DNA from 3 places in the Lysinibacillus sp. RS10 genome. Region 3 is predicted to be linked to each of the others. Evidence: a T-box and tRNA genes for the amino acid it is inferred to sense, from the RefSeq annotation. Region 3 holds a T-box; the other regions hold tRNA genes.
What was found. A T-box is a leader RNA that pairs with one kind of tRNA and senses whether it is charged. The one in region 3 lies ahead of ileS (isoleucine--tRNA ligase), so its partner is inferred to be a tRNA-Ile.
Positions count from the first base shown of each region.

Region 1: it has a tRNA-Ile gene. The T-box ahead of ileS (isoleucine--tRNA ligase) is inferred to sense a tRNA for this amino acid. The anticodon was not compared.
Region 2: it has a tRNA-Ile gene. The T-box ahead of ileS (isoleucine--tRNA ligase) is inferred to sense a tRNA for this amino acid. The anticodon was not compared.

Region 1 is NZ_CP167122.1:984,844-992,455, reverse strand. Features, by position in the region: gene ACB089_RS05135 (cysteine desulfurase family protein) at 1-918, opposite strand, end outside; gene nadB (L-aspartate oxidase) at 1,010-2,596, shown strand; gene nadC (carboxylating nicotinate-nucleotide diphosphorylase) at 2,553-3,413, shown strand; gene nadA (quinolinate synthase NadA) at 3,400-4,503, shown strand; tRNA gene ACB089_RS05115 (tRNA-Glu) at 4,699-4,770, opposite strand; tRNA gene ACB089_RS05110 (tRNA-Ser) at 4,773-4,863, opposite strand; tRNA gene ACB089_RS05105 (tRNA-Asn) at 4,873-4,949, opposite strand; tRNA gene ACB089_RS05100 (tRNA-Ile) at 4,954-5,030, opposite strand; tRNA gene ACB089_RS05095 (tRNA-Gly) at 5,032-5,105, opposite strand; tRNA gene ACB089_RS05090 (tRNA-Phe) at 5,111-5,186, opposite strand; tRNA gene ACB089_RS05085 (tRNA-Asp) at 5,202-5,277, opposite strand; tRNA gene ACB089_RS05080 (tRNA-Met) at 5,282-5,356, opposite strand; tRNA gene ACB089_RS05075 (tRNA-Met) at 5,402-5,476, opposite strand; tRNA gene ACB089_RS05070 (tRNA-Ser) at 5,529-5,621, opposite strand; tRNA gene ACB089_RS05065 (tRNA-Ile) at 5,635-5,711, opposite strand; tRNA gene ACB089_RS05060 (tRNA-Met) at 5,719-5,792, opposite strand; tRNA gene ACB089_RS05055 (tRNA-Ala) at 5,818-5,893, opposite strand; tRNA gene ACB089_RS05050 (tRNA-Pro) at 5,900-5,976, opposite strand; tRNA gene ACB089_RS05045 (tRNA-Arg) at 5,990-6,066, opposite strand; tRNA gene ACB089_RS05040 (tRNA-Leu) at 6,080-6,168, opposite strand; tRNA gene ACB089_RS05035 (tRNA-Gly) at 6,174-6,248, opposite strand; tRNA gene ACB089_RS05030 (tRNA-Leu) at 6,297-6,381, opposite strand; tRNA gene ACB089_RS05025 (tRNA-Lys) at 6,402-6,477, opposite strand; tRNA gene ACB089_RS05020 (tRNA-Thr) at 6,484-6,559, opposite strand; tRNA gene ACB089_RS05015 (tRNA-Val) at 6,563-6,638, opposite strand; rRNA gene rrf (5S ribosomal RNA) at 6,649-6,764, opposite strand; rRNA gene ACB089_RS05005 (23S ribosomal RNA) at 6,882-7,612, opposite strand, start outside.
Region 2 is NZ_CP167122.1:4,696,586-4,704,197, reverse strand. Features, by position in the region: rRNA gene ACB089_RS23585 (23S ribosomal RNA) at 1-561, shown strand, start outside; rRNA gene rrf (5S ribosomal RNA) at 784-899, shown strand; tRNA gene ACB089_RS23575 (tRNA-Val) at 910-985, shown strand; tRNA gene ACB089_RS23570 (tRNA-Asp) at 990-1,065, shown strand; tRNA gene ACB089_RS23565 (tRNA-Thr) at 1,077-1,152, shown strand; tRNA gene ACB089_RS23560 (tRNA-Tyr) at 1,159-1,242, shown strand; tRNA gene ACB089_RS23555 (tRNA-Trp) at 1,256-1,329, shown strand; tRNA gene ACB089_RS23550 (tRNA-His) at 1,377-1,452, shown strand; tRNA gene ACB089_RS23545 (tRNA-Gln) at 1,462-1,536, shown strand; tRNA gene ACB089_RS23540 (tRNA-Lys) at 1,552-1,624, shown strand; tRNA gene ACB089_RS23535 (tRNA-Arg) at 1,647-1,723, shown strand; tRNA gene ACB089_RS23530 (tRNA-Pro) at 1,734-1,810, shown strand; tRNA gene ACB089_RS23525 (tRNA-Ala) at 1,827-1,902, shown strand; tRNA gene ACB089_RS23520 (tRNA-Ser) at 1,917-2,009, shown strand; tRNA gene ACB089_RS23515 (tRNA-Phe) at 2,015-2,090, shown strand; tRNA gene ACB089_RS23510 (tRNA-Gly) at 2,096-2,169, shown strand; tRNA gene ACB089_RS23505 (tRNA-Ile) at 2,176-2,252, shown strand; tRNA gene ACB089_RS23500 (tRNA-Asn) at 2,257-2,333, shown strand; tRNA gene ACB089_RS23495 (tRNA-Glu) at 2,335-2,406, shown strand; gene ltrA (group II intron reverse transcriptase/maturase) at 2,962-4,227, shown strand; gene ACB089_RS23485 (endospore germination permease) at 4,406-5,539, opposite strand; gene ACB089_RS23480 (hypothetical protein) at 5,561-5,797, opposite strand; partial or broken gene ACB089_RS23475 (spore germination protein) at 5,882-7,433, opposite strand.
Region 3 is NZ_CP167122.1:3,862,308-3,869,919, forward strand. Features, by position in the region: gene ACB089_RS19665 (cation acetate symporter) at 1-626, opposite strand, end outside; gene ACB089_RS19670 (hypothetical protein) at 656-988, opposite strand; gene ACB089_RS19675 (AraC family transcriptional regulator) at 1,225-2,403, shown strand; gene ileS (isoleucine--tRNA ligase) at 2,605-5,373, opposite strand; T-box leader at 5,576-5,795, opposite strand; gene ACB089_RS19685 (DivIVA domain-containing protein) at 5,873-6,397, opposite strand; gene ACB089_RS19690 (RNA-binding protein) at 6,493-7,281, opposite strand.

The sequences.
Region 1 (7,612 bases), 2.3 Mb from region 3:
GGAAATGCATATTCCCGCTTCATTTAATTTTAACAGAACGTATTGCCCCTCTACCCTTTTCATCAATACACCACAAATATTAGGCAATTGCTCCTTACACTCAATTATTTGACACGTCTCCGGTAAATTTTTCTGAAAGTATTGACGTAATGCTTCATAATGCTGACGTTCATATTGATAATTTTCAATGGCCGTAGCAAAAGCAACAATGGCCGGTGTATCCAAGGTACCTCCCCTTAACCCGCGCTCATGTGTCAAACCCGGTGCTAATGCAGGAACACGGAGCTTTGGATTAATATAAACAGCCCCACAGCCTTTTGGCCCACCTATTTTATGAGCTGAAACAGTCATAGCATCCACTTTTTGTTTTAACGGAAGTTTACAGAAGGACTGTACACAATCGACATGAAAGAGAACATTTGATTGTTTTGCAATCTCTGCAATATTTTCTATAGGTTGAATAGAGCCTATCTCTGAATTTACATGTTGGATCGTGATTAAAACCGTATCTTCTTGTATTGCTTCTCGTAATTGCTCCACATGAATACAACCATCTTGCTGTAAAGGTAACTTCGTGACCACAAAACCCATTTTTTCAAGAGTATTTAACGCAGCATGTACGGATGTGTGTTCAGCTTGTGATGAAATAATGTGTTTTCCTTTATTTGACGCTAAAGCTAATGACAAAATTGAAATTAAATTGCCCTCCGTTCCGCTTCCAGTAAAGATAACGCCATCACTGTTTACTCCAAGAGCTCTTGCTACAACAGCTCTTGCCTGTTCAACAAAATAATGAGCTTGCCCTCCTAAATCATGTAAGCTTGCACTATTCCCATAATACTGTTTTGCTATCTCACAATAAGCTTTAAGAGCTTTGTGAGTCATTGGAGATGTTGCAGCATAATCCAAATAAATCATCTTATTCTTCCTTTCCAGTTCATCAGGTCTTGTGTTCTTTTTTATTTTATGTAAAGATAAGTGTCAAGACAACTGTAAGGAAGGTATAGGTATGGATGTAATGACAGATGTACTTGTTATTGGTAGCGGGATCGCTGCACTCCAAGCTTCTAGGTTTCTTGGACAACATTTTCAAGTACAGATTATTACAAAGTCATCTGTTAAAATGAGCAGTTCTTATCGCGCTCAAGGCGGGATTGCTGCCGTTACAAGTCAAGAAGATCACCCAAACTTTCACATTACCGATACATTGACCGCTGGTGAATATCATCATGAAAGAAGAAATGTTGAAATACTTATTGAAAACGGTACAGAAATTATGCGTGATTTTTTAGAAGGAGGTCTCGAAATTGATCGACAAGCCGATGGGTCGCCGGCTCTAGGCTTAGAGGGCGCACATAGTCATCACCGTATTTTACATGCAGGTGGTGATTGCACGGGCCAAGTAATGATCGATTATTTGTTCGAGCAACTAACATCGAATATCGTTGTAAATTGCAACGAAATGGCTTACAAGCTTTTATTGAATACAGATGGAGATTGTATCGGCGTTCTAACTAAAGGAGCAAAAGGAATGAAGCGTTACCTAGCCCACCACGTCATTCTCGCAACAGGAGGTGCCGGCGCGCTTTATTCTTGTACGTCCAATTTTGCAACGAATACTGGAGATGGTATCGCTTTAGCATATCGTGCAGGAGCTACCATCAGTGATATGGAATTTATGCAATTTCACCCTAGCTTACTTTGGTGTGAAGGTGAGGCCAAAGGATTAGTCTCGGAGGCTGTGCGTGGCGCCGGAGGAATATTTGTCGATGAACACCGTCATCCCATAATGAAAGGCATACATGAACAGCTGGACCTGGCACCACGTCATATTACTGCGCATGCGTTATTTAATAAACGTGCTGCTGGACAGAAAACATTTATTGATATTTCAAGTATTGTACACTTTGAAGAAAAGTTCCCTACAATTGCTCAGCTTTGCTCTGACAATAACGTCAATTTACAAGAGGGCTTAATACCTGTAGCACCAGGTAGTCATTTCTTAATGGGTGGTGTTATTGCTGATGATATGGGAAGAACATCTATTCCTAATCTATATGCAATTGGTGAGGTTGCTTGTACAGGGGTGCATGGTGCCAATCGTTTAGCAAGTAACTCTCTATTAGAAGGAATTACATTCGGACAAAGAATGGCCCAATACATTATCCAGACGGGGTGCAAGCAAAATAATTTCTTCATTGCTGACAAAACTTACAAACAAACAATGCCCTCATTATTTACAAAAAATCAATTACAACAAACAATGATGCACACATTAGGCATTGTGCGAAATCCTATTGATATACAACAACTCGTACAACAATTACCGTCAATGCAAACACTTCTTCATGTTGACTTAGATGGCTTGAATCTACCAGAACTTGAACTTTACATGATGCATACTGTCGCTACATTAATGGCACACGCAGCCATTACACGAACAGAAACTCGTGGAGCTCATATTCGCACTGATAAATTACAAAATGATAAACAGTGGGTAAACCGCTGGATTATTTTTCAACAAGGACAGATGAAAGTGAGGAATTCATTGTATGAATATCATCAAGCTCGAGGAAATGCTCAAGCAATTCTTTAATGAAGATATAGGAGATGGGGATTTATCGGGTGAATTTATATTTTCTGCCGAACAGCAGGGATCTTTTACATTTTATGCGAAAGAAAGCGGCATTTTTTGTGGAGCCCTCATCATTGAGCATGGATTTCTTCTACTAGACCGATCAATGGATATTATACTTTATAAAAAAGATGGTGATGAAGTAAATGCCGGTGATGTTCTCGCTGTTATTCAAGGTCCTCTTCAAAAATTATTAATTGGTGAACGGGTAATATTGAATCTAATCCAGCGTATGTCTGCTATCGCTACAGCTACGAATTTAGCGGTACGTGAAACAGTAGGTACGAATGCGAAAATATGCGATACTCGCAAAACCATGCCTGGCCTGCGTATGTTAGATAAATATGCTGTTAGAATCGGTGGCGCCTACAACCATCGTAATGGCTTATACGATGCGATAATGCTAAAGGATAATCATATTGCGTTTGCAGGTAGTATTACTAAGGCAGTGCAGGCTGCCCGTGAGAAAATCGGTCACACTGTGAAAATCGAAGTGGAAATCGAAACAAAAGCACAGCTAGTTGAAGCAATTGTAGCTGGTGCAGACATTATTATGTTTGATAATCGCAGCCCTGAAGAAATACATGAATGGCTTCCTGCCGTTCCCCCACATATCGTTACAGAAGCTTCAGGAGGCATAACGCTTCAAAACTTAAACACCTATGCTAAAACAGGCATTCAATGGATTTCTCTTGGAGCGTTAACACATTCAGTAATAGCCTTTGATATTAGTGCACTTGTACAAACGAAAGGAGCTAATTCCCTTGTCCATCACTAGTTTATTACAACAAACGTCACTACTACCAGATCATTATCGTGCATTATCTAAAAATGAAATGGAATGCCGCATTATCGCTATAAAAAAGAAATTAGGAAGGAAACTCTTCATCCCTGGGCATCATTATCAGAAAGATGAAGTAATTCAATTTGCAGATGTAACAGGGGATTCTTTACAGCTTGCTCAATTATCAGCTTCTAATAAAGAAGCTAAATATATAGTATTTTGTGGAGTACATTTTATGGCGGAAACAGCTGATATGCTTACAACTGAACAGCAGCATGTTTACTTACCTGATATGCGAGCAGGCTGTTCAATGGCCGATATGGCAGACATTTATCAAACAGAACAAGCATGGTCGATTTTACAACAGCTTTTCGGGGATACCATTATCCCGCTAACATATGTCAATTCTACTGCTGCCATTAAAGCATTTACGGGAAGGCATGGAGGGGCCTGTGTTACATCGTCCAATGCAAAAGAAATGGTTAAATGGGCATTTACACAAAAACAACGTATTTTCTTTTTACCAGATCAACATTTAGGTAGAAATACTGCGTATGATTTAGGAATACCACTAGAGAATATGGCAGTCTGGGATCCTCAAACAAATTTGCTAGAGACAGATCAGTTCCCAGAAAACATCCAAGTAATCTTATGGAAGGGACACTGCTCTGTACACGAAGGTTTTACAGTTCAGCATACGGAGCTTGTGCGTAAAGCGTATCCAAATATGCGCATCATTGTTCATCCTGAATGTAGCCGCGAGGTTGTTGCCGCTGCAGATGATGCAGGTTCTACAAAATACATTATTGATACAATTAATGGAGCACCAAGTGGTTCAGCATGGGCAATCGGTACAGAAATGAATCTTGTTAATCGGATTATTAAGCAGCACCCTGATAAGCATATTATCTCTTTAAATGAAAATTTCTGTCCTTGTCTTACGATGAATCGAATTGACCTCCCCCATCTACTTTGGTCCTTAGAAAGTATAGAAAAGGGGCAACCACATAATCGTATTCGAGTAGATGCTCACACTGCAGAGGAAGCACGTAACTCACTTGAAAGAATGCTGTTAAGAGCTTAAATGGTAAAACGTCTACTCATTTCTGGTAGACGTTTGTTTATTATAGCTCTAGGTGAACATGGTGTGATGTTTACTATCAATTATGCCGAGACATAATTACGTCTGAAAGCTTTAGAGGAAATTATTGAAATCTCAAAAACTATTCTTATACAAAAAAATGCAGTAGATGTAAATTACATCTACTGCATTTTAGTATGACCCGTACGGGATTCGAACCCGTGTTACCGCCGTGAAAGGGCGGTGTCTTAACCACTTGACCAACGGGCCAATGGCGGAGAAGGAGGGATTTGAACCCTCGCGCCGGTTACCCGACCTACACCCTTAGCAGGGGCGCCTCTTCAGCCTCTTGAGTACTTCCCCACAAAAAAATGGCTCCGAAGGCAGGACTCGAACCTGCGACAACCTGATTAACAGTCAGGTGCTACTACCAACTGAGCTACTTCGGAATAATGGTGGGCCTAAATGGACTCGAACCATCGACCTCACGCTTATCAGGCGTGCGCTCTAACCAGCTGAGCTATAGGCCCTTGGAGCGGGTGATGAGAATCGAACTCACGACATCAGCTTGGAAGGCTGAGGTTTTACCATTAAACTACACCCGCAAATATGGTGGGTCAGGACGGAATCGAACCGCCGACACTTAGAGCTTCAATCTAATGCTCTACCAACTGAGCTACTGACCCATATTTTTTTAAAAATGGCGGTCCCGACCGGGATCGAACCGGCGATCTCCTGCGTGACAGGCAGGCATGTTAACCGCTACACCACGGGACCATTTTGGTTGCGGGGGCCGGATTTGAACCAACGACCTTCGGGTTATGAGCCCGACGAGCTACCACTGCTCCACCCCGCGTTAATAATATTCTTTTCGAGTTTTTCAAGCACCATTTGTAGGAATTGGTTGCGGGGGCCGGATTTGAACCAACGACCTTCGGGTTATGAGCCCGACGAGCTACCACTGCTCCACCCCGCGTTAATAATATGTTCTTTTCGAGTTTTTCAAGCGCCATTTATAGAAATAAAACTGGAGGAGGTAGAGGGATTCGAACCCCCGCGCGGTGTTACCCGCCTGTCGGTTTTCAAGACCGATCCCTTCAGCCAGACTTGGGTATACCTCCGTAATTATATAAATGGTGGACCTTGCAGGACTCGAACCTGCGACCGGACGGTTATGAGCCGTCTGCTCTAACCAACTGAGCTAAAGGTCCTTTAAGATGGCGGCAGAGGGGATCGAACCCCCGACCTTACGGGTATGAACCGTACGCTCTAGCCAGCTGAGCTACGCCGCCAGGATCTTTATACTGGTTATCTTTATGGTGGAGCCTAGCGGGATCGAACCGCTGACCTCCTGCGTGCAAGGCAGGCGCTCTCCCAGCTGAGCTAAGGCCCCATAAAATGGTCGGAATGACAGGATTCGAACCTACGACCCCTTGGTCCCAAACCAAGTGCTCTACCAAGCTGAGCTACATTCCGATAAATATTAATTTGGCGCGCCCGGCAGGAGTCGAACCCACAACCTTCTGATCCGTAGTCAGACGCTCTATCCAATTGAGCTACGGGCGCTAATTATAAAAAATGGTGCCGAGGGCCGGAATCGAACCGGCACGGTAGTCACCTACCGCAGGATTTTAAGTCCTGTGCGTCTGCCAGTTCCGCCACCCCGGCACATTTGGAGCGGAAGACGAGGTTCGAACTCGCGACCCCCACCTTGGCAAGGTGGTGTTCTACCACTGAACTACTTCCGCATGTGCATAAGATTTTATTTATCCTGGCAATTATGAAATTCTTAAAAATGGTGCGGGTGAAGGGAGTCGAACCCCCACGCCTTGCGGCGCTAGATCCTAAGTCTAGTGCGTCTGCCAATTCCGCCACACCCGCATATTTTGTTGGCAATTAAATGGTGAGCCATGAAGGACTCGAACCTTCGACCCTCTGATTAAAAGTCAGATGCTCTACCAACTGAGCTAATGGCTCAAACTATGGTGCCGGCGATAGGAGTCGAACCCACGACCTACTGATTACAAGTCAGTTGCTCTACCAACTGAGCTACACCGGCAAATGGTGGAGGATGACGGGCTCGAACCGCCGACCCCCTGCTTGTAAGGCAGGTGCTCTCCCAGCTGAGCTAATCCTCCTGGGTATTATGCCTAGCGACGTCCTACTCTCACAGGGGGAAGCCCCCAACTACCATCGGCGCTAAAGAGCTTAACTTCCGTGTTCGGTATGGGAACGGGTGTGACCTCTTTGCCATCATCACTAGACTATTTTAAAGACAAGATTTATTATAACGTATTTTTGTTATAATTGCAAGCTTTTTTTAAAAAAACTTTCTTATTCTTTCAAAACTGGATAAACGTGCATTGAATGTTTCAAACATTTTGGTTAAGTCCTCGATCGATTAGTATTCGTCAGCTCCATGTGTCACCACACTTCCACCTCGAACCTATCTACCTCATCGTCTTTGAGGGATCTTACTTACTTGCGTAATGGGAAATCTCATCTTGAGGGGGGCTTCATGCTTAGATGCTTTCAGCACTTATCCCGTCCACACATAGCTACCCAGCGATGCCTTTGGCAAGACAACTGGTACACCAGCGGTGTGTCCATCCCGGTCCTCTCGTACTAAGGACAGCTCCTCTCAAATTTCCTACGCCCACGACGGATAGGGACCGAACTGTCTCACGACGTTCTGAACCCAGCTCGCGTACCGCTTTAATGGGCGAACAGCCCAACCCTTGGGACCGACTACAGCCCCAGGATGCGATGAGCCGACATCGAGGTGCCAAACCTCCCCGTCGATGTGGACTCTTGGGGGAGATAAGCCTGTTATCCCCGGGGTAGCTTTTATCCGTTGAGCGATGGCCCTTCCATGCGGAACCACCGGATCACTAAGCCCGTCTTTCGACCCTGCTCGACTTGTAGGTCTCGCAGTCAAGCTCCCTTGTGCCTTTACACTCTACGAATGATTTCCAACCATTCTGAGGGAACCTTTGGGCGCCTCCGTTACCTTTTAGGAGGCGACCGCCCCAGTCAAACTGTCCGCCTGACACTGTCTCCTGCCCCGCTAAGGGGCATGGGTTAGAATTTCAATACAACCAGGGTAGTATCC
Region 2 (7,612 bases), 830 kb from region 3:
GAGCTTGACTGCGAGACCTACAAGTCGAGCAGGGTCGAAAGACGGGCTTAGTGATCCGGTGGTTCCGCATGGAAGGGCCATCGCTCAACGGATAAAAGCTACCCCGGGGATAACAGGCTTATCTCCCCCAAGAGTCCACATCGACGGGGAGGTTTGGCACCTCGATGTCGGCTCATCGCATCCTGGGGCTGTAGTCGGTCCCAAGGGTTGGGCTGTTCGCCCATTAAAGCGGTACGCGAGCTGGGTTCAGAACGTCGTGAGACAGTTCGGTCCCTATCCGTCGTGGGCGTAGGAAATTTGAGAGGAGCTGTCCTTAGTACGAGAGGACCGGGATGGACACACCGCTGGTGTACCAGTTGTCTTGCCAAAGGCATCGCTGGGTAGCTATGTGTGGACGGGATAAGTGCTGAAAGCATCTAAGCATGAAGCCCCCCTCAAGATGAGATTTCCCATTACGCAAGTAAGTAAGATCCCTCAAAGACGATGAGGTAGATAGGTTCGAGGTGGAAGTGTGGTGACACATGGAGCTGACGAATACTAATCGATCGAGGACTTAACCAAAACGTTTGAAACATTCAATGCACGTTTATCCAGTTTTGAAAGAATAATTTCTTTCAACCAAGGGTTTCAAGATACGATGTATATTGAAAGCCGAAGAGAGCTTCAAGACACAAGTAGTACAAGGAAGCAAACGAGTGAATGAGGGAGCGTACCTCTGTACGTGACCGATTGAGCGAGAGAAGCTGACGCAGTAATACGCCGTGTATTGGAGGTCGAAAATAGTCTAGTGATGATGGCAAAGAGGTCACACCCGTTCCCATACCGAACACGGAAGTTAAGCTCTTTAGCGCCGATGGTAGTTGGGGGCTTCCCCCTGTGAGAGTAGGACGTCGCTAGGCATTATACCCAGGAGGATTAGCTCAGCTGGGAGAGCACCTGCCTTACAAGCAGGGGGTCGGCGGTTCGAGCCCGTCATCCTCCACCATTATGGTCCCGTGGTGTAGCGGTTAACATGCCTGCCTGTCACGCAGGAGATCGCCGGTTCGATCCCGGTCGGGACCGCCATTTTTTTTTTTGCCGGTGTAGCTCAGTTGGTAGAGCAACTGACTTGTAATCAGTAGGTCGTGGGTTCGACTCCTATCGCCGGCACCATCCATTGGAGGGGTAGCGAAGTGGCTAAACGCGGCGGACTGTAAATCCGCTCCTTAGGGTTCGGCGGTTCGAATCCGTCCCCCTCCACCAGTTTTAATATAATAGGGGCATAGTTCAACGGTAGAATAGAGGTCTCCAAAACCTTTGGTGTGGGTTCGATTCCTACTGCCCCTGCCAGGTTTCGAGGTACTCGTTATCAAGAACTGCTGTGTTTACATATAGTGGCGATTGTGGCGAAGTGGTTAACGCACCGGATTGTGGTTCCGGCATTCGTGGGTTCGATTCCCATCAGTCGCCCCATTTAATAATTGGGGTATAGCCAAGCGGTAAGGCAACGGATTTTGATTCCGTCATGCCTAGGTTCGAATCCTAGTACCCCAGCCATTTATTTCTTAGTTTGAGCCATTAGCTCAGTTGGTAGAGCATCTGACTTTTAATCAGAGGGTCGAAGGTTCGAGTCCTTCATGGCTCATCAAGTTTTTATACAAAATTATGCGCCCGTAGCTCAATTGGATAGAGCGTCTGACTACGGATCAGAAGGTTATGGGTTCGACTCCTGTCGGGCGCGCCAAAAAAAGTAACGGAATGTAGCTCAGCTTGGTAGAGCACTTGGTTTGGGACCAAGGGGTCGTAGGTTCGAATCCTGTCATTCCGACCAGTTTTACTTAATTTTTGGGGCCTTAGCTCAGCTGGGAGAGCGCCTGCCTTGCACGCAGGAGGTCAGCGGTTCGATCCCGCTAGGCTCCACCATTTCTAAATATTTTGGAGGTATACCCAAGTCTGGCTGAAGGGATCGGTCTTGAAAACCGACAGGCGGGTAACACCGCGCGGGGGTTCGAATCCCTCTACCTCCTCCATTTCCGGGTCAGTAGCTCAGTTGGTAGAGCATTAGATTGAAGCTCTAAGTGTCGGCGGTTCGATTCCGTCCTGACCCACCATATTTGCGGGTGTAGTTTAATGGTAAAACCTCAGCCTTCCAAGCTGATGTCGTGAGTTCGATTCTCATCACCCGCTCCAAATAATGGGCCTATAGCTCAGCTGGTTAGAGCGCACGCCTGATAAGCGTGAGGTCGATGGTTCGAGTCCATTTAGGCCCACCATTATTCCGAAGTAGCTCAGTTGGTAGTAGCACCTGACTGTTAATCAGGTTGTCGCAGGTTCGAGTCCTGCCTTCGGAGCCACGGCCCCTTGGTCAAGTGGTTAAGACACCGCCCTTTCACGGCGGTAACACGGGTTCGAATCCCGTAGGGGTCATCAAGCATGTTGCACATTTGTGCAACATGCTTTTTTTAGTGTGCCGGGCATGTCCGTCAACTAGGTGATGAAAGTTCACTGTGGGCGTTGGGATATGCGAACCACTAGCCAAGTGCAAGGGTGTCCATGGCGACGTGGAATCTGAAGGAAGCAGGAGGCAAAACCTTGGTCCGAGGTATACGAATCACATTCGAGGTTGTTCTGACTGGACGAGATTGCTAAACAAATCAAAATCCAAAATATCCACGGGAGTCAGTGCAATAAATGTGGCGGATAGATGAGGTGAAAGTGGACGGACTTACCCCGGGAGATCTGATGAATACCTGGAAACAGAACCTATTTAGCGATAGATAGCTGAATCATCAGAAGTCAGCAGAAGCCATAGTACCAATAAGGGGAAGGGCTGAACGAAAGGAGTGAACATGGAAGGGCACATTATATGACAGTGAAGACACAGCCAATCATAAGACTTTACGTTGCCTTGAAACGCAGAACGTGAATCGCGCAACGAAAAGAGTGGAACTGTTCATATGCATACCTATACCATGAGAACATATGGATTCAAATGGACTAATTTATTTAATAACAGACCGAGATAATCTAAACGAAGCTTTTAAGAAGGTACGTAGAAATAAAGGTGCTGCTGGAGTCGATGCGAAAGATATAGAAGCAACACGCCAATACTTAAAAGAAAATAAAGAAAAGATTATTCGTCAAATCCAAACAGGGCAATATACACCGCAACCGGTAAGACGGGTAGAAATTCCAAAAGGAAACGGTAATACGAGAAAATTAGGGATTCCAACTGTAACAGACCGCGTCATTCAACAAGCAGTCGTTCAAATCTTAACACCAATCATCGACCCAATTTTCAGTGACTATAGTTATGGTTTTCGGCCAAATAAAAGTGCTCATCAAGCAATTGCACAAGCGCAATCTTATATGGATGAAGGCTACAAATTCGTGGTCGACATGGACCTTGAGAAATTCTTTGACCGCGTTCAACACGATAAACTGATGTCCCTAGTTGCGGGATATATTAAGGATAAGCCAACTTTAAAGTTAATCCGTAAATTTCTCAACGCTGGTACTATGGCAAATGGCGTTGTAGTACATAGCCAAGAAGGCACGCCGCAAGGTGGTCCACTGAGTCCACTACTTAGTAATATTCTTCTCCATGAACTAGATAAAGAGCTTGATAAAAGAGGTCACAGATTCGTTCGTTACGCGGATGATTGTAATATCTATGTCAAAAGTTTAAAAGCAGGAGAGCGTGTAAAAGTAGGGATGACAACATTTATCGAAAAGAAACTAAAGCTTAAGGTAAATGAGGAGAAATCCGCAGTGGGAAAGCCGAGCGCACGGATATTCTTAGGAGTGAGTTTCTATCGAAACAAACGACAAACAAGGATATACGTGCCAAAGAAAAGTAAACAGAAATTTGAAGATAAAATCCGCCGCCTCACGAATCGTAATCGGAGCATGCGAATGGATGAAAGAATTAAATACCTCAACTATCTGATTCAGGGGTGGGGTAATTACTTTAAAATCGGAGAGCTTGGTAAATACGCTAAAAAGATGGATGCCCATATACGCCGAAGACTGCGAGCGTGTCGATGGAAAGAATGGAAGAAAACCACAACGAAGTGTCGCAACCTTAAGAAACTTGGTATCCGACCGAACGACGCCTATAGAATGGCAAATACAAGAAAGGGATATTGGCGAACATCTAATAGTCCAATCATAGATAGAGCCCTAAATAATAAATACTGGGAGAAACAAAATTTAAAAAGTCTCTCCCAAGTCATTTTAAAACCATAAAACTTTTGAACCGCCGTATACGGAGCCGTATGTACGGTGGTGGGAGAGGTCGGAGGTTAATCACCTCCTCCTACTCGATTGATTGTCATAGTTTTTGTATGTAAAAGAGGCTCAGCTGGGATTAAAATGCAAAACTGCACACCCAATGTATTAGTTGGATTAATATTGAGTGTACGGTCTAGGTTGTTCCGGCATCTTCATTTTTTGATTTTCCATTTTCAGGGTTCTTAATGTTTCTCAGTTTCGCGACAATAAGTAATAACAAAGGAAGAAAAAGGGAAAATATTCCAATATATAAGGGCCAAGTTTCTTGATTATATTTGCTAGAATGCATGTTATTTGGATGTACTATTTGAGAAAGTGCAACTGTAATCATCCCAAGTGGGAGAATTAATCGTCTGTGATCATTAATTTTAAGTATTTCTCCTAACCCCTTTACCGTTGCGTAAAAATACATGAAGGCTCTGACGAATATTGTAACCATCCAAATAAAAGCCATAATAACTTCAATACGTTGCAGGAAATTACCAATCGAAATTCTTTGCGCTAGCGTGTAACTAGGGAAGGTTCTAAGAGATGTATTTGTTACCCCCAATACTAAAATTGATAATGCTATAATAATTGTTAAAATTAATCCTCCTATTAATGTGCCAATATAAAACCCTTTCTTACCAGATGTATAGTTATTGATAGCTGATGGAAAAACCATTAATATAACGACTAATGGAAAAGAAAATAGACCCATAAAGTGTAAAATGCTATATATAAGAGGTTGTGCTGAAACTTCTAAAATTGGTTGTACATTTTTAATCTCTATTTCAGGGGTTATAAATAACACAAAAATAATAAATATGAACAGAAAAGCAGGGAATAGTATTTCTAATGTACGCGCAAAAACTTCTATTCCTGAATAAGCTGCAAAAAGTATAATAAGGTTAAATAATATTGAAAATACAACTGGTGGCGTCTCTGGCATTACCTCTGTCTGAAGAAAATTTCCAATAAAATATAGTAGCTCGCCAGATGATAACAACGTTAAAATGACAAATCCAATGGTAACAATTTTCCCTAAAAAACTCCCCAATATTTTTTCTGTAATCTCTACAAAGGATAGAGTGGGCATCTTTTTTACTAAAGCCATAAACAGTGTTAGGATAGGTATACTTAATAAGGTACCTATAATGGCTACAATCCAAGCATCTTGTTTTACTTCAGTTGCTATACTTGCAGGAATAATTAAAATGCTTGTCCCTACGGTAAAGAGAATTACAATTATTGTGAATTGACGTGAACTTATCAATTGCTTTTCCATAATATTCCCCCTTTCTTAAGATTATTTTTTTAATAACGTTGTTTTTAAAAAATCACTAACTGGATGGAAAATATACATAATTATATCCAGCGGACTAAATTGTATTGCTTTTAAACTTATAGCAATATTTAAGACTACACCGATCGTTAGCAAAAGGGAAAATGTCCAAACGGTTTTAGTATCTCCTTTTTTTAAACTTGGCAACTCAAAAAAAATAATACAAGCTGTAATAATTAATATTACTAACACCATAGCCATATAGATTACTCCTTTAATTGTGCGTTCTGCATAGTCTCTAAACCTTGAGTTTTCACATTGACCTTGACAGTAGTTTTTTAATAGTTAATGAGCAGGTCGTTTCTTATTTTGTAATTGCTTATGTCCTCTAACATTATTAGTTTGGCTAATTAATCGCGGACGAGTTAACAAAGATCGGCGTGGAAAAACGATTAGTGCATCTTTTTGATCCTTTGGAATTATTGGTGCAAAAGGGCTCATATAAGGTACACCAAAGGAACGTAAACTACATAAATGCATAATAAGAAACATCATTCCTATAAACACTCCAAATAACCCGAACATTGCTGCTAATCCCATTAAAGGAAAGCGTAAAATCCGTATGGAATTAGATAATCCATATGCAGGAAAAAGGAAGCTACATATCGCTGTTAATGCTACAATTATAACCATTGACGCTGAAACGATACCTGCTTGTACAGCGGCTTGTCCAATAATCAATGTTCCTACAATCGATATTGCAGGCCCTATCATTCTTGGCATACGAAGCCCTGCCTCCCTAAGTACTTCAAATGCAATCTCCATAATTAGAGCCTCTACAAACGCAGGAAATGGTACACCTTCTCGCTGTGAATAAATATTGATGAGCAAAGATGTGGGTATCATTTCGTGGTGAAAAGTCGTAAGGGAAATGTAGAGAGAAGGAGCAACTAAGGCAAGACTAATCCCTAAAAACCTAATGATACGAATAAATGAGCTGATAAATGAATGTTGATAATAATCCTCTGCAGATTGCATGAAGGATGTAAATAATGCAGGTACAATTAAAACAAAGGGAGTACCATCTACTAAAATAGCAATTTTACCTTCTAATAATTCTCCTGCAATGACATCTGGACGTTCCGAATTATAAACAGTAGGAAATAGCGAGAATTTTGGGTCTTGAATTAGCGCTTCAATATAGCCACTTTCTAAAATGCCATCAATATCAATTCGATCCAATCGTTCAAAAACTTCTTGTACAATTTTTTCGTTTTGCAATTCCATTTATATACATAACGGCAACATCTGTTTGAGTAACTTCACCAATAATCCTAGATTTTATCCAAAGGTTTGGGCTTTTAATTTTACGTCGAATTAAAGCGGTATTAGTTCTCAAAGTCTCTGTAAATGATTCCCGAGGGCCTCTAATGACAGATTCTGTTGAAGGTTCTGTTACTGCTCTATCCTTCGAACTTTTTGTACTTGTAGCAATCCCTTTTGCAAGACCATCTAGTAATATAACGGTGTCTCCATTTAAAATGGCACTAAACAAAGCAGTAAAATCAACAATATCGTTAACATGTCCAACTGTTAAACAGTAATTCTTTAAATGTTGATTTAATTCATTGATTGTTGTTTCGGAAGTCTCCATTAAATCAGATAAGAGAGGCTCTACGATAAAATCAGAAATAACGGTTTTATCAGCTAAACCATCCGTGTGAATAATGGCGATTGATTGTTCCTTTAATTTCCCTATTAATGTTTCCCGTATAATAAGGTCACTACTGTTTCCGAAAGCTTCTTTTATAGTAGTAATATTTTTAGATAGTTTTGTGTTTAGTAGTCCTTTTTGAATAAAATTATGGGAGATGTTAGTATTCTCGAAATCATTCACCTCAAATCTCCTCCTCAATAAGTTTTGAAACTATTAAGAGGATGTACAAATTTATATTTAATTAAACGTAAAATTTTAGTTATTAAGAAAAAATCTTTTATCATATGTATAGTTAGATTGAGATACTATATTAGGAGAAATGATTAGCAAATTTGAACAAAGTATTTCAAATAATAGGG
Region 3 (7,612 bases):
ATCTTATCATAATGTAAACCACTATACATCGCTGCGATCAACATAACAATAAACGCACCAAGGCGAATCCAAAGCTCTAAAGCTTGGTTGATTGTTGTTCCTTTCATACCGCCAATTCCTACATAGAAAATCATTACAATACATGTAAAGACGATACCAAATTCATAAGAGGTACCAAAAAACATACTTAAAATTTGTGCTGCTCCTAATAATTGTGGCGCCGCATAAAAACCAGAAATCGCTAAAACTACAGCTACTGCTACTAGTCGAGCTCGTTTGCTATGAAAACGATAAGCTAAAAAATCAGCAACGGTAAATGCACCAAAACGTCTTAATGGACCTGCCACAAAAATTGCTAACAATGTTAATCCAATGGAGAAGCAAAATGCATAATAAGCACCATCATACCCTAATTGGAAAGTCAAACCAGCTATCCCAAGGAAAGTCGCTGCACTTAAATAATCTCCTCCAATTGCCGAACCATTTGTAAACCATCCAAAACTTCTTCCCCCTACAAAGAAGTCAGATGCCGTTGCATTTCTTTTCGTTAAATACGTAATATATACAATTGTTCCCATTAAAGCAATGGTCATTAACATCTTCGGTTCTAATAGAGCTTTCATCATTTAACAAATCCCCCCTAAGCTAAAGCTACTTACTTAAGTATTTCGTATTTCTTTAGGCGTTTTTCGTACAATGCTGTATGCACATAGGCAATAATAAAAGCCATTGCCATCATTACGACTGTTGTCACAAACCAAGTTACCGTTATACCACCCCAAATTTTCTTAAAAGCAAGTTCTGGAGCAAACCAGTTCATCACTGGAATACTAAAAATTAAAATGAAATAAAATACCGTTAAGCCAAAACCTGTCGTAAACTCATCTTTCATAATTTGGTTAGTAGTTGCATCTAGTGGTGGAAGATCCTTCACATCTACTTTTCCAGCTTCCACGTATTCATAATCATGACTCCCTACTTCTGCCATACTTCAACTCCCCCTTTCTATCTAGGTAAATAATTATCTGAAATTTCAAATTACTATTTACTACAATTATTTTATTCTATTTAACCCATAATTTAGTTACAAAATATTGCTGTATTAGTACAAAAAAATGCTATTTTAGGTTAAAATATTTTTATTATTTTCATTTACAACGAAAGGGAGTTGTTAGCATTTTAAATATTGTTTGGTATATTGAAAATTCAAATGAAAAACAACAAATGGGCTACTGGTTAGAAGAATTTCTACCTAATACCTTTATGAACTGTGAAGAACTCAAAACAGAAGATGTCGCTCTCATTTTCTATGAAATCAACCGCTTATTTGACTGGGTAAAGATAAATCGGTTAAAAAGAAATTATCCTGATAGTATAATTGTCCCTATTGTTGCAGAACACCTTACTTACTCAACTGGTATAGCAATTGAACTAAATTTGCCCGCACTTCTCATAAAACCATTACAGAAAGCAAAATTTCTACGAATTGTTAAAAAGCTTTATACGTCCTATAAAGAAAAACAGGCAAGTACTATAACAATGCTTGAGCTATCACAGCAAATTTCACAAGACCATACTTCCCCTTTCCGAGAAGCCTTTTTAAAACGACTTATACGGGGAGAAGTTGAAAATGAGCAGGAAATTATCCAGTCTGCCTCTTTTTTATCAAAAAATTGCATCCCAAATATCGTGTTTTTAATTCAGGGCTATATAGATGTGAATGAAAATCGATCTATCCTTTATGATGCGAGCAGTGTTATAGCAAATGTGTTTCGTCAAAACTTTGCTAACAAAGCACCTCTATCCTTTTTAAATTTTGAACGTTATTTATTGTTGCTTATGCGCCTTCCAAATGAATACACATCATTTAAGCATTGGTCTGAGGGGGTAGCTTGTTTACTTGAGGTTATTGAAGTGTTAAAAAAAGATTATGGCATTCATCTTTTTATGGGGATTGGCGGTGTTTTTCAGGACGCCATGCAAGTTAAGGAATCTTATAGTCAAGCGCGAAAGGCACGGAGAAAACCACCTGTCCATAATATTCATATACGATTTTATGAAGATTTAACAAAGCAAGAATCGCTTCAAAAGGCTATCCACTATATCGAAGAACACTATGATGAACAAATAACGATTAGTGATGTTGCCAAATATATTAACTTTAGTTCTACGCATTTTAGTAGATTGTTTAAAAAAGAGACTGGTCGTAACTTTGTGGACTATGTAGCTTTTACACGGATCATCAAGACGCTACCCTATTTACGAAAATACGATTACACCATTGAAAAAATTTCATCCATCTGCGGTTTTAACACACCTAATTATTTCAGCATCACGTTTAAGAAATATGTTGGCATATCTCCAACTGACTACCGCAATACGCAAGAAATATTATTTAAATAGTTCATATCACATCGTTGCGTAACTAAACCTATAAAAAGAATCTGCTAGACCTCCATAAAAGTAAACAACGCAAGCCCCCCTTCATCAAGGAGACTTGCGTTTTTATTACATAGCATGCAAATTCTTGTTCTTAGTTTGCATTACTGTTTGTTTTTATCAATTATGCTCGGCATAATTGCGTCCGGAATCGGCTGAAAGAACTTAAACGTAATATTTTTCTACAACTTCTGCACAACGTGTACACACTGTTGGATGCGCTTCATTTGAACCGACTGTTTCAGAAATTGACCAGCAACGCTCACATTTTTCGCCTGTTGCTTTCTCTACAACAATCGATGCATGTTCTAGAGCTAATGCATTTGCAGGTGCAGCTTCTATTGGTGCTACTTCAAAGGCAGAGACGATTGAAAGTTGCGCAAAATCAATGTTTGCATCTTTCAATAAAGCTGCCACATCTTCTTTTGCATAAACTGTCACTTTTGCTTCAAGTGATTTACCGATTGTTTTTGCATTACGAGCTTCCTCTAATGCTTTTAAAAGATCATCACGTACATCAATGATTTTCACCCATTTTGCACGTAGACTTTCGAAGTTTTCATGTTCATCAACCTCTGGGAAGTCTGTTAATTGTACAGATACCTCTTCGACAACACCTTGAGCATGTAAATAAGACCACATCTCATCAGCTGTATGAGGGATAATTGGTGACATCACTTTTACTAACGTCATTAATGTGTCATAAATAACGGTTTGCATTGCACGGCGATCTTTGTTGTCATTGCCTTCAATGTATACAACATCTTTTGCAATATCTAAATAGAATGAAGATAATTCTACCGCAACAAAGTTATTCACTGCATGGTAAACGGCAGCGAAATCATAGCGATCGTAAGCAGCACGTACAGTTTTTAACACATCTTGTAGACGCATATAAACGTATTGATCCATTTCACGAAGGTCTGCATACGCTACTCGATCTTTCGCTACATCGAAATCAGCTACATTGCCGTGTAAGAAACGGAATGTGTTACGGATTTTTCGATAAACCTCAGATACTTGCTTCAACATATCCATCGAGATACGAACATCGGCTGTATAATCCACCGAAGCAACCCATAAACGAAGAATATCTGCCCCGTATTGATCCATAACCTTTTTCGGGATAATGACATTTCCTAAAGATTTACTCATCTTACGACCTTCACCATCTAGAACGAAACCATGTGTTAATAGTCCCTTATATGGTGCATAGCCATTAATAGCTACTGACGTAATTAATGATGAGTTAAACCATCCACGGTGTTGGTCTGAGCCCTCTAAATATAAATCAGCTGGATATTTCATACCACGTTCTACTAATACACCTTGGTGTGAAGAACCTGAGTCGAACCAAACGTCCATAATATCATTTTCTTTTGTAAATTCGCCGTTCGGGCTACCTGGATGTGTGAAGCCTTCAGGTAATAATTCTTTTGCAGTTTTTTGGAACCAAATATTTGACCCGTGTTGACGGAATAATGCTGAGATATGGGCAATTGTTTCTGGTGTAATAATTGGCTCTCCATTTTCAGCATAGAAAATTGGAATTGGCACTCCCCATGCGCGCTGACGTGAAATTACCCAGTCACCACGGTCACGAATCATATTATAAAGACGAGTTTCACCCCAAGCAGGTGTAAATGCCGTTGATTTTACAGCCTCTAATAACTCATCACGGAATGCATCTATTGACGCAAACCACTGTGGTGTTGCACGATAAATAACTGGTTTTTTCGTACGCCAGTCATGCGGGTAAGAGTGTGTAAAGAAGTTAAGTTTTTCTAATGCGCCTACTTCTTTTAATTTTTCTGTGATTATTTTGTTTGCATCATTGTAGAATACACCTTCAAAACCAGGTGCTTCATCTGTATAACAGCCGCTATTATCAACAGGACTAAGAATTGGTAGACCATATTGCTTACTGATATGATAGTCATCTTCCCCGTGTCCTGGTGCTGTATGAACACAGCCAGTACCCGCTTCAGCAGTTACGTGCTCTCCAACCATCACAAGCGATTCACGGTCATAGAATGGATGCTGTGCAACAACTCGATCTAGTGCCTCACCTTTTACTTCCTGAACAACTTCATATGCATCCCACTCAAGTTCGTTAGCAACTGTTTCTAATAATTCTTTTGCAATGATGAATTTGTTATCTGCAACTGCTACAACTACATAGATAAATTCAGGGTTTACAGAAATCCCTAAGTTCGCTGGAATTGTCCAAGGTGTTGTTGTCCAGATAATAAATTTAGCATCTGCTGGTACAACATCTTTAGCATCTTTAATTGCAAAGCTTACATAAATAGACGCCGATTTAATATCTTGGTATTCAATCTCTGCTTCTGCAAGTGCAGATTCAGATGATGGAGACCAGTAAACTGGTTTTAAACCTTTATAAATATAGCCTTTTTCAGCCATCTTACCGAATACTTCAATTTGACGTGCCTCAAATTCAGGCTTTAATGTGATATATGGATTTTCCCAATCACCACGAACACCTAAACGGCGGAATTGTATACGTTGGTTGTCGATTTGCTCGTAAGCATACTCTTCACATAATTGACGGAATTCAGCAACAGACATTTCTTTGCGCTTTACGCCTTTGTTCGTAAGAGCCTGCTCAATTGGTAAACCATGTGTATCCCAACCTGGAATATAGTTTACACGGTAGCCAGTCATAGAACGGTGACGTGTAATCATGTCTTTCAATACTTTATTCAAAGCATGGCCGATATGGATATCGCCATTCGCATATGGAGGACCATCATGCAACACATATTCAGGGCGTCCTTCTGTGCGCTCCATCTGTAATTTGTTAATGTCCATTTCATCCCATTTTTCTTGCATCTTCGGTTCATTTGCCGGTAAGTTTCCACGCATTGGGAAATCTGTTTTTGGCATTAATAAAGTATCTTTATACTCAACCATTTTTCAATTCCTCCTTTAATTTTACAAACAAAGAACAAATACACTTAAGCGCTCATTACATACAACAGTTATTAGCAAAGTCAACGAATTTTAACAATAGGCGTATAAGTTCAAACTTAGGATTCAAAGCATTTATCCATTTCACCACTTATAGAAATGGAAGACTCCCACCATTTGAACATAAAAAAGCCTCTCAATCCCTCAAAGGGACGAGAAGCTTATACTCGCGGTACCACCCTAATTGTAGCACAAAATTGTACTACCACTTAAAGCACGTTAACGTCGTGCATCACGAAATAACTTACTTCATTCAGTTATTTAGCTCCGAAGTGATGTTCATTGTTATTTGCATGTTTGGGCTCACACTATCCCCAAATCGCTTAACTACGCCTAACAAATACTGTCTTCGTCTCTGCCTGTATGCATATCTGTTCAAAATAATTACTATTACAATAGTATATGAAAATCAAACAATCACGTCAAGTTTCACTTATTGCATTTAAACTTGATCGGCCTCCTGAGCTTCTTCAACAGATACTTGAATTTCTGTAAGATCAATATCATATTGTAACAAGTGATCCCAGTCATCTGCATTTAGTAAATCAAGCTGTGCCTCTACAAGCATTTTAAAACGATTACGGAATACTTTTGATTGCTTTTTCAGCTCATCGATTTCAATTGTCACTTTACGAGCCTTCGTTAAAGCCTCATTGATAATACGATCAGCATTTTTTTCTGCTTCTTTGACAATTAGTTTAGCTTCTTTTTGAGAATTTCTTCGCACTTCATCTGCTGCCTCTTGCGCGACAACAATTGATTTTTGTAAGGTTTCCTCTAAAGAGTTAAAATGTCTCGCTTGTTCTAAGTACATTTCTAATTGTCTGTCTACTTCTTTTTTTTCACGTAGCAAAATTTCATAGTCTTTAATAATTTGATCTAAAAATTCATTTACTTCATCTTCAGCATAACCTCTAAAGGTTTTAGTAAACTCCTTATTATGTATATCAATAGGTGATAATGGCATACGATCCTTCTCTCCTTTACATGTACATTCGTATTTTCTATTATACAATTGTTCCAACAACTTAGCAGTAAAAATTAATGAAATTAACCTGGTTTTTAGCTTTTTTGGGTCAATCGACCGACTTGTAAACGAATCTTATCTTTTTTTGTACGGCCTTCAGTCATCATAATTTTCACTCGACCGCTTCCGCGTACAGATAAAATATCCCCTTCTTGCAATTCAAAAGCAACTGTATCCCGTTCAGTCCAATTAACACGTACCTTTTTAGTTGTAATTAACGCTTGAACCTTTTGACGGGAAATTTTTAAAACCGTTGAGATAATAACATCTAAACGCATGGAAGAAACAGTATGAGACTCTTCTAGCCACTCTTCCTCATTTTGTAGCAGAGGCTCCATCTCTTTAATCGATTCTACATGTACCTTTACTTTGCCGATGCCTGTTAAATGTAAACGTACATATTCTGCTACCTCATTCGCTACTACAAATTGTACTTGGTGTTCATTTACACGAATATCACCGAATTTGCCACGATTCAGTCCTAATGATAATAATGCCCCTAGAACATCTGGATGTCGTAGTTGCACAAATTTCACAGGATATTGAACTGAAAATACTGTAAGCTGAAAATCTTCCTCCACAGGCTCATAATAAGTAGGATAAATAAGCATACGTTGTCTTTCTGCTTCATCAAAGAGCCCAGCACTAACTGTTTTCAATGTGTCTTCTTGGCCAATAATCGATGTAACAATAAAACGTTGTCGAGGATCTAAAAAATCAGTAAGCTTTGGAGCATATCGATCCTCCACCTCATGTTGCCAACTCACAACCTGTTCAATAAAAGGCTGTTCATCTTTCCTAAAATGCTGAATTAAATGCTCCATGTTTACTCCACCTCTATTATCTCTCTTTTACTAGTTTAATTTCATTGGTATTTTAAGGATTTATATCGAAAAATAAGGCTCATTACTATAACGTGTGGTTGATTTCCGTTCCGACTGGGCGCTTTCCTGGGGGCGTCCGTTGAGCAAATACATTTTTAATCAAGATCAGATTTTAGTATTGATCCTCAATTTCAGTTGAATTTGCTTTAGATTGCCAAAACACCGTTCCCTACTCACACTTATGAATTCTAGGGAATCATCACTAAATTGTTAGCAACTATTTTTGTTAAATATAGTATTCCCCATAAATAAAAAATCCCCACCGTTCGTG